DNA from 2 places in the Velazquezella soli genome. Region 2 is predicted to be linked to the other one. Evidence: predicted binding sites of a transcription regulator. Region 2 holds the regulator's gene; the other holds the start of a gene.
The links. The regulator LexA, encoded in region 2, represses DNA repair genes until DNA is damaged. The targets are predictions, from matches to a motif close to TGTTCNNNNTGTGTTCNG.

Region 1 (4,213 bases), 1.8 Mb from region 2:
CCGTCGTTGTAGCGAGTTCCGCGACGACGGTCGCGGGCGGAACGTCGACAACGGCCGTGGTCGCAGGCGCACGATTGCCTCCAATGGCTCTGCTCTGATAGGAGGCATCTTGCGTCTTGCTTGTTTGCTCGTCTGGTCGATCACTACTCACTCTGAGCGCGTCGGCCGACGCCGCAGCGTCAACCGCCGCCTCTCCGCTTGTCATAAGCTGGGCCGTTTCTTGGACTTCCCCAGCGGATATGGGCGGCACCGCTAGAAGCAGCGGTCCGACCGACAAGGGCACGACTGCCAATTGATCACGCACGATGCGGCGCGGCACGGGCAAGGTCGGCTCGTCGCCCTCAGGTGCATCGGCAACTATCTCAGTCCAGGGCTCGAAGATGCACTGTACCGTGCGGAATGGCAGGAAGTCCTCGGCGACGAGCACGCGTCGGGCAAGCGCGGCCTTGTCGCGATCGTCAATCAGAGTTGTGAGCCCACGGGCGAATAGAAAATAGTAGGTCGAGGCCGTAGGTGCCTTAATAAAGCTTACGCGCACTTCGCCGTCGCTCTCCTCCAGGGCAGAAATCGAAACAGCTTCTCCCAGAGCGTCGATTGCTTCGAAGTCGCCATAACCGCCATTGCGCCAAGCGGCGGCGGCGCCCGCAAGCTCGGCACGCAATGGCGCATCAGGCGTGCCGCGCACGTCCAAGCGATCGATGCGTTCGCTCAGGGATCCACCGCAAGCAGCTAGAGCGTCAGCGCAGGCGCGGACGCGTTTCGGCGTAGTCATCCTCAACCCTAATCCCGCCGGTTTCGATCACGATGCGCTCGCCGCCGCCTGCCAAGGCTTCGCGCCGGACGCGATCTTCAAACTGCCGGTCGTAAATAACTTCGATGCCCTCGTCAGTGACCATATGCTTGCGCCGTGGCCGCGGCACTGCGTCGCGGTCGAAATCGAACACCTCATTTTCGACCCGCGAATTGCGAAGCTCCTTATCGAAGGTAGTGCGCACAGGCGAGTCCTCCGGCAACGGCCCAAATACTGCCGCGAGGAACGGTTCTCGATTGCGGGGATCGAAGCCGGGCTGCGCCTGGACTGCCTCGTAAACGCGCCGGTTGAGCTGGCTCATCACAGCTGGCCCGAGCGTGCCAGCATGCTTACGGGCAGTCCTCTTCGCTATGTCGGAGAGCGTCGTGGTGAGTTGGTTGGCTTGGAACCGGCGCCGGGCGCCCAGGAAGCTAGAGAAATAGCGGGTGATCTTACTGGGCGCTACGCGATCGCGAACTGAAAGCTCGCCGCCCGCTCCGGTAAGACGGATGATTGCCGCCTTCTGCAACGCGTCAGGTGACCGGACGAAGGTGCTGGTCAGCGCGGCGATGAGCGCGCGGCGTAAATCATCCTCCTCCTCGATCGTGTAGGAAAGCACTTCCTCATGATCATATTTGATGATCGCGTAGAGGCGCTCGCCTCCAACGCTAAGGAGGAACATGAGGAAGACACCAACGCTCGCAGCGCCGGAATGCATTGTATTGAACAGGGTCGCAAGATCTTTGGTCTCCTGCGCGAAGCGGCCAGGCTCCTCCTCGATCCGAAGCAGCGACGCCAATACTGGCGACGCGGCGACGAAGTCGAACATGACACCAGAGGACGCCGTCCGGATGCGATCAACGAAGAAGTCAGCATGATCGCCGGGGTCGATTTCTTCGAGCAGCACGAGATTGTGATCCTCTGGTCCGACGACATGGAAAATCATGCGTTCGATGACGATGTCGTTGAGATTACCGGGCTCAATCATGCGGTCGCTCCCCCAAGCTATACCACCAGAGGTATATCAGACACACACACAGCAGCCAATACAGCAGGCTCATGTTCTTTATATGTTCCAAAAAGCTTCGTCAAGGAGAATTGGCGCCAGGCAACCCGTACTCTCAGAAGGATAAGCGGACCATCAGCCGTTCAGGCCGAGAACTTGAATGCAACGAAAGCAAAAATTGGCCGGCTGCAACAGGAGGCTTGATCTAGACGCTTTTCCTACGCGATCCATATTTATCCGATATGGAAACGTCAGAGTAACATGAACCAAGCCGAATTCTGGAAGTCACCTATGCTACCCTTTTCACTCACTAGTGTTCTCGCTACCGCTGCTGCTCCAGTCATTGCTAAGGTGTTAGCTTATGGTGGCGCTTCCACAGTTAAACCCAGCGGCGAAGTCACAGCAGTGCGTACGTTGACACTCGACGGATTTGATGGGATCGCCGCGGCTTGGTCGCCGATCCTTAAAGCTTTAGGCTATAGGATCGACCTTCGGGCAGTTTTTTGCCATTCGCGTCCACACGTTACTTTCGCACCGGTGCCACATCCCAATTACCTCGGCGGAACGACGCCACGACGGTGCGAACTGGCGGACCTATTGATCGTCATTGATCATGTTGATCCCGTTGCCAATGTAGACGAACGGCGCGCTGTGCTGGTTCAAGCGAAGATGCTCAAAGGTGGAATCATCAAACCTTTAGGCAAGGAGTGGGTCCAGCATGAGTTACTTGCTTGGCAACCCGTTTTTACGTTCATTGATAATCGTTACGACACGCGCAGCCGGGACTTCGGCGGGGTCCCAGGGATTGGGTCGCCCGTCTATACTGCCGAATACGGCGGTATAGACCTCACCAGCAGTCCTCCCAAATGGCGGCACGAAGTCGCGCAGAGAACCGCGCCCTGGTTCAAGTTCCCTATTCCACTCGCCGACTATATCGCCGGTATGGCGACAGGAAATGCTGCCTGCAGCCGAGAGGCAGTTAGGGGTGGTTCGGACGATTGGTCGTTCACCGTGGATGAGTTACTTCGGGTGACGGCGGCACGCCCTATGTCTAAGCATAGCAAACTCGCCCGCGGCAATGTCAATGTCATTGGGTTTATTCATGATACGCCTGAACTTGCAAGCGCAGACGATGGAGGCGGTGGCGACGATTCTGAGGTTGGCTCGCCAGATTGGCCTGAAGGTCCAATCAGCACCGTACACCTAACCTTTGGCTCCGCCGATGAGCGGCGGGAGTAGCAGGATAGCTGCTTTGGATTGTCAGGCAATCGGAGCATTGGCAGCTAGATCGGGTACTCGATGGCATCGATCAAGGCCTATCGTATCGCTGCGGAGCCGTTCGTCCGGTTAAGCTGACGCTGCTGCGCTAGTATCGAGCGCACGCGACGTTGTAGCGATGGGGTATACCCTGGCGTGCCATATCGACAGGTGACGGCGGCGCCGTAACATCTGGGTTGACGTACCCTATTTGCGACGAGTTAGTTTCAGGCCTAAAGTTGAAGGTTACACATGGCCCGCATTGGTTACGCTCGCGTCAGTACCATCGATCAGGATCTGCAGGTTCAACATGACCGCCTTCGCGCTGAAGGCTGCGAAATCATTCGTTCCGAGAAAATTTCCGGTGGTAGTCGCGAAGGCCGTACAGAACTAGCAACAATCATCGAGTTCCTTCGCGAAAGTGATGAGCTTGTTGTCACCCGGTTAGATAGGCTTGGCCGCGATACGCGCGATGTGCTCAACATCGTACACGACTGCCAGGAGCGGGGCGCATATGTCACTATCCTCGACCCCCACGTATCAACACGGGGCGAAATGGGACATGTGATTATTACCGTGCTCGGTATGGTCGCTCAGATGGAGCGTCGCTTCATAAAGGAACGACAGCGCGAAGGTATTGAGCGAGCTAAATGCTTGCAGGTCTACAAGGGCGGCAAGGCTCGCCTGGATCACATCCTTATCAAACGACTGCATTCGGAGGGTATGGGTGCTTCGGCAATATCCAAATTGGTAGGGTGCTCTCGTATGCAGGTCTATCGGGTCGTCGATTCGAGGAGCTCTTGAACCTGGCACCACTGAATTCGTAAATTGTGTAAGAACTGGACAAGAGGCCCGCCCTGCCCCGAGCCAAGGCGTATCGACATCCGATCATATTAATCCGCTGCCCACACTCGAGCAGCGAGTTCAAATTCCTCGCGTGAAGTCGCGCCGTTGAACTCGCAAAAACGATAAGAATTCTCCTCAAGCCTAGAGGACTTTGAACTTCCTTTCCCGCAGACAAGAGAGCAAGGCACGGTTGAACCTGCGCCCGTTATCGTATGAAACCCAGGGATCACTTACTAGCGAATGGCAACGGAGGCAGCCCCAATTCCTTTAGAAATCCATTGTGCTTAAGCGCTTCGGTACGGACCTGCTTCTCG
Region 2 (4,213 bases):
CTCTTCAGTGTGAATGTCGGTCAGAACGGGAAAGCCGAATTCCGTCTTCAGATCGGCAAAGATCGCCATCGCGTTGTCCAAGCCGATGCCGCGCTTGCCGGAGATCGACGTGCGGTTGGCCTTGTCGAAGGAGGATTTGTAGACGAGGCCGATGCCGAGTTTCTTGCAGAGTTCGACAAGCGTGCCGGCGATCATGAAAGCATGATCACGGCTTTCCATCTGGCAGGGACCGGCAATCAGCGAGAGCTTTGCCGTGTTTGAGAAAACGACTTTCGAACTCCCCTCGCCCACGGACACTTCAGAATTGGCGGAGACTGTCATTTCACTATTCCTCGAAACCGAAAACCACACCTTGCCCCGGGGCTGCCGACACGATCACGCGGCCATCCCTGCGGATGAATGCGACGTCATTAGCAGCAAGGGTGATCTCTGTCACGGCGAGATCGGTGGTCTTGAAGATGATCCCGCGCGCAGCGAGGCGCGACGATAACAAGGGCTTCATCGAAGACCGGAACTCGTCGCTGAACGTGTCGTTGGATTGAATGCGGATGCCGGCATTGGCAGCTGCGATCCACAGACCGTCTTTCCCTTGCTCGGGTTGCGTCTCGAACACGGTTTCGAAAAGCGGCAGAAACTCCAGCGGGTCATCTGCAGAAAATACGATCTCTCGAAGGCCTGTAACGGCGTTTGCGTGCTCATCAAGACCACCGCGATCTGCCGGTAATGCGGCCATTCGCTGGCAGGAAAACAGCAAGATGTCATCGACCTCGGGGACTGCCGCGAACGCCAGACGGAATGAGACTTCGCTCTCCCCACCATCGGGCAACTGCATCGGGCGGGAGAATTGAAGCATCTCGCCCGCAGACATGTGCCCGTCCACAAAACGGATATGATCGGCCGCTGCATCCTGCGTCCCGACGACCACCGCCGATAGACCTTCCCTTTTCCGCTGGCCGCGGAAGCGGATGTCGCGATCGGTGAACACGTTGCCTCGTTTTGCCGCAAGCGAGGCTTGCCGACGGTTCACAATGGCCAGCGGCTCGAGATACGAGCCATCCGCGAAGAATATGCAGGCATTGGCTGTGCCGAAAGGGTGAACACCTTCAGGTGCCACAGTAAAGCCGAGAGCGGTCAACCTCCCCCGCGCTGACGCCAGATCTGCAACGGGCAGAACCAAATGATCGACTGACTTGTTACCCACTTACACCCCCAAAGTCTTATTCCGCAGAACATTGGCTATCGCGGGAAACTCGGCAAGTGCTGCGCACGAACTGAATACGTGATCGAACGCTGAAATGAGACTATTCTTGAGCAAAAATTTGGGGCTTGCGGAACACAGATAGAACATATAGCGTCCGTTCTGCATTTGTTTCCAATTCTGAGGGTCCCATCCATGCTGACACGCAAGCAACAGGAGTTACTTCTGTTCATCCACGAGCGGATGAAAGAATCAGGCGTGCCGCCGTCGTTTGACGAAATGAAGGACGCTCTCGACCTTGCATCGAAGTCCGGCATCCATAGGCTGATCACCGCGCTCGAGGAGCGTGGCTTTATTCGCCGTCTGCCGAACAGAGCACGCGCGCTCGAAGTGATCAAGCTGCCTGACGCCTATGTGGCGAACCTTCATCCGCGACGGGGTTTTTCTCCCAGTGTCATCGAGGGAAGCCTTGGCAAAACGCAACCGGTCGTCGCTCAGAAGCCGGCGCCGGTCATGGCGGACAATCCGTTCTCGACAAACATCCCGGTCATGGGTCGAATCGCTGCCGGCGTGCCGATCTCCGCGATCCAGAACAACACCCATGACATCGCCGTTCCGATCGAGATGCTGGGTTCCGGCGATCATTACGCGCTCGAAGTGAAGGGCGATTCGATGATCGATGCTGGCATCCTCGATGGCGATACCGTCATCATCAAGAATACCAGCACCGCAAGTCCAGGCGATATCATCGTTGCCCTGGTCGATGAGGAAGAAGCGACCCTGAAGCGGTTTCGCCGCAAGGGTGCCTCGATCGCACTGGAAGCGGCAAACCCCGCTTACGAGACCCGCATCTTCCCGCCCGACCGGGTGAAGGTCCAGGGCAAGCTTGTCGGCCTTATTCGCCGCTATCATTGAGAACGCTGTCATCCCGGAGATGCGCAGCAACAGCCTCCGGGATGCCAAAGTCGAATTGTCGCGTTTGCCAGTCATAGAACCGGTGGACGCTCCACGGACGGCTTGAGGTCTGTGCGCTGTCTCGCATCGCCGCCGTAATCTTGATGTCTGGCGCTGTCGCGTTCGGAATAATGGTGATTTCCAGTGCGCCAGTCCGGCGCAACGTCCGCCCGCTGAGAAGCAAGGCGCCGGAGCGGCAAGTATCGAAGCGTGCGCCGGGCGAGACGATGATCCGACCGAAATCGCAGGCAAGACCGGTGTATCGGTTGTCTTCGACAGTGACGATCCGGATGTCCTGAGCAGTCTGCACCGCGCACAGGATTTTCGGCAGACAGGCAAATCGTCCGGGCGTGAATGCTTGAAGAAAGCCCCTGACATATTCGATTTCCCGGCCCGTCAAATCCGGTCGCGAATGTGGTCTAGGGCGTTTGTCATCGCTTTTCGCAAGGCTGGCACCTCCCGCTGGTTCCGAAGAGGCAAGAACCGGCAAGGCGAGCGGTTGTTCTCCGGTCTCAAGCACCAGCGCTCGCCGCCATTGATCGAAGATAAATCCCGGCGGTCGGGTTCGATTGAGGGTGATCTTGTCGTCCTTGATCACGCCGACCGATGCGCCGTCTTCGGATATGACGATATCAGGCCTCGGCGCCGAGCCTGAGCGGACCGCAAAGACCAAAGCCACCGCCATGAACAGCGCGCCTTTCAGCCTCATCTGCGTGCGCAGCAGCGTCAGAAGCAGAAAGCCTGCCGTCGCCAGCGGCAGGAAAAGCGGGTTCTGCCGGCCGATGGCAATATCGCCGCCCCATGCGGCGACGATCTCGGCAATGCGAATGACGATCCGCAACCCCTCGCCCATGATGAACAGAAAGGGAGCATCCAGCCCGAACGGCATCAGCAACATGCCAACAAGCCCTGCCGGCATCACCACGAAGGAAATGATCGGCATGGCCGCGAGATTGGCCGCGACGCCGTAGGTGGTCAGATGGTGGAAATGCTCGATCGAATAGATCGACGTCGAAGTACTGCCGATCAGCGACGTCACCACGATCCCGGCAATGAAATGGAACGTCGCCGCGACACCCGTTATCCACCGGTTGCTACCTTTTGTATCCTCCTTACCTTTCGCGAAATATCGCGTCCAGAGGGCGAACCCTGCCACCAGTGCCGCGGTTGCCGCAAACGACATCTGGAAACTCGGACCCAAAATCTCCGACGGCGAGATGGCGAGGATAATGATTGCCGAAAGGGCGACGTTGCGAAGGCTGATGGAGGGTCGATCGACGAGCACGGCGACCAGCATCACCGCCATCATGATATAGGCCCGCTCGGCGGAAACCCCGAACCCGGAAATCAGGTAATAGGCGGTCGCCATGACAAGCGCACCGAACGCGGCAAACTTCTTGATCGGATAGGCCTGCGCAAAGCCTGGAAACAGCGACAGGACGGAGCGGACGCCGACGAAGAAGATACCGGCTGCCAGCGCCATGTTCAGGCCTGAGATCGCGACGATATGGGCCAGCCCGGACAGACGAAGCGCCTCGGTCGTCTCACGGGAAATTGCACGGCGCTCGTCGGTCACGATTGCGGCAGCAAAAGCGCCCGCATCCCCCTTGACCGTATCGCGGATGCGATTGCCGATTGCGCTGCGAAGCGCAAAAAGCCCTCGCTGCATGTCCGACCATAACCCGGGTTGGTCATCGATCGCCGGTTGTACGCTAGGCGCGCCGTAAAAGAAGCCAACGGCCCCGATTTGATCGAAGTAGGAGGAGAAGGCGAAATCGTTCAATCCGGGAAGCGCCGGGCCAGAGGGTGGCGACAGACGGGCACGGCCGGAAACGCGCTCTCCGATGTCTGCAGGTTCGTGTTGGCTTCTGGCAAGAAGCGACACCCGCTGCGGGGGACGAGCGAGCGTGGGCTCAGATGTCTGCTCGATCCTCACGATATAGCGCCAGCGGCGCTGTGCATCCGCTTCGCGTCGTTCGACAATCCCGCTGATGGTCGTCGTGACGGGCGAATCGAGCACGACCGTCGAACACCGCCAGGTTTCGAGCGCTGCCAGCGCAG

Region 1: a site for LexA is predicted at 1,851-1,868, ahead of AC0JZ8_RS06130 (nucleoid-associated protein). Genes of this name have one in related genera too.

Annotation. Positions count from the first base shown of each region.
Region 1 is NZ_CDRNXF010000004.1:514,854-519,066, reverse strand. Features, by position in the region: gene AC0JZ8_RS06135 (hypothetical protein) at 1-772, opposite strand, end outside; gene AC0JZ8_RS06130 (nucleoid-associated protein) at 738-1,778, opposite strand; gene AC0JZ8_RS06125 (hypothetical protein) at 2,058-3,035, shown strand; gene AC0JZ8_RS06120 (recombinase family protein) at 3,306-3,857, shown strand; gene AC0JZ8_RS06115 (type I restriction-modification system subunit M) at 4,126-4,213, opposite strand, start outside.
Region 2 is NZ_CDRNXF010000004.1:2,323,238-2,327,450, forward strand. Features, by position in the region: gene kdsA (3-deoxy-8-phosphooctulonate synthase) at 1-321, opposite strand, end outside; gene AC0JZ8_RS14725 (VOC family protein) at 326-1,201, opposite strand; gene lexA (transcriptional repressor LexA) at 1,394-2,113, shown strand; gene AC0JZ8_RS14735 (ComEC/Rec2 family competence protein) at 2,094-4,213, opposite strand, start outside.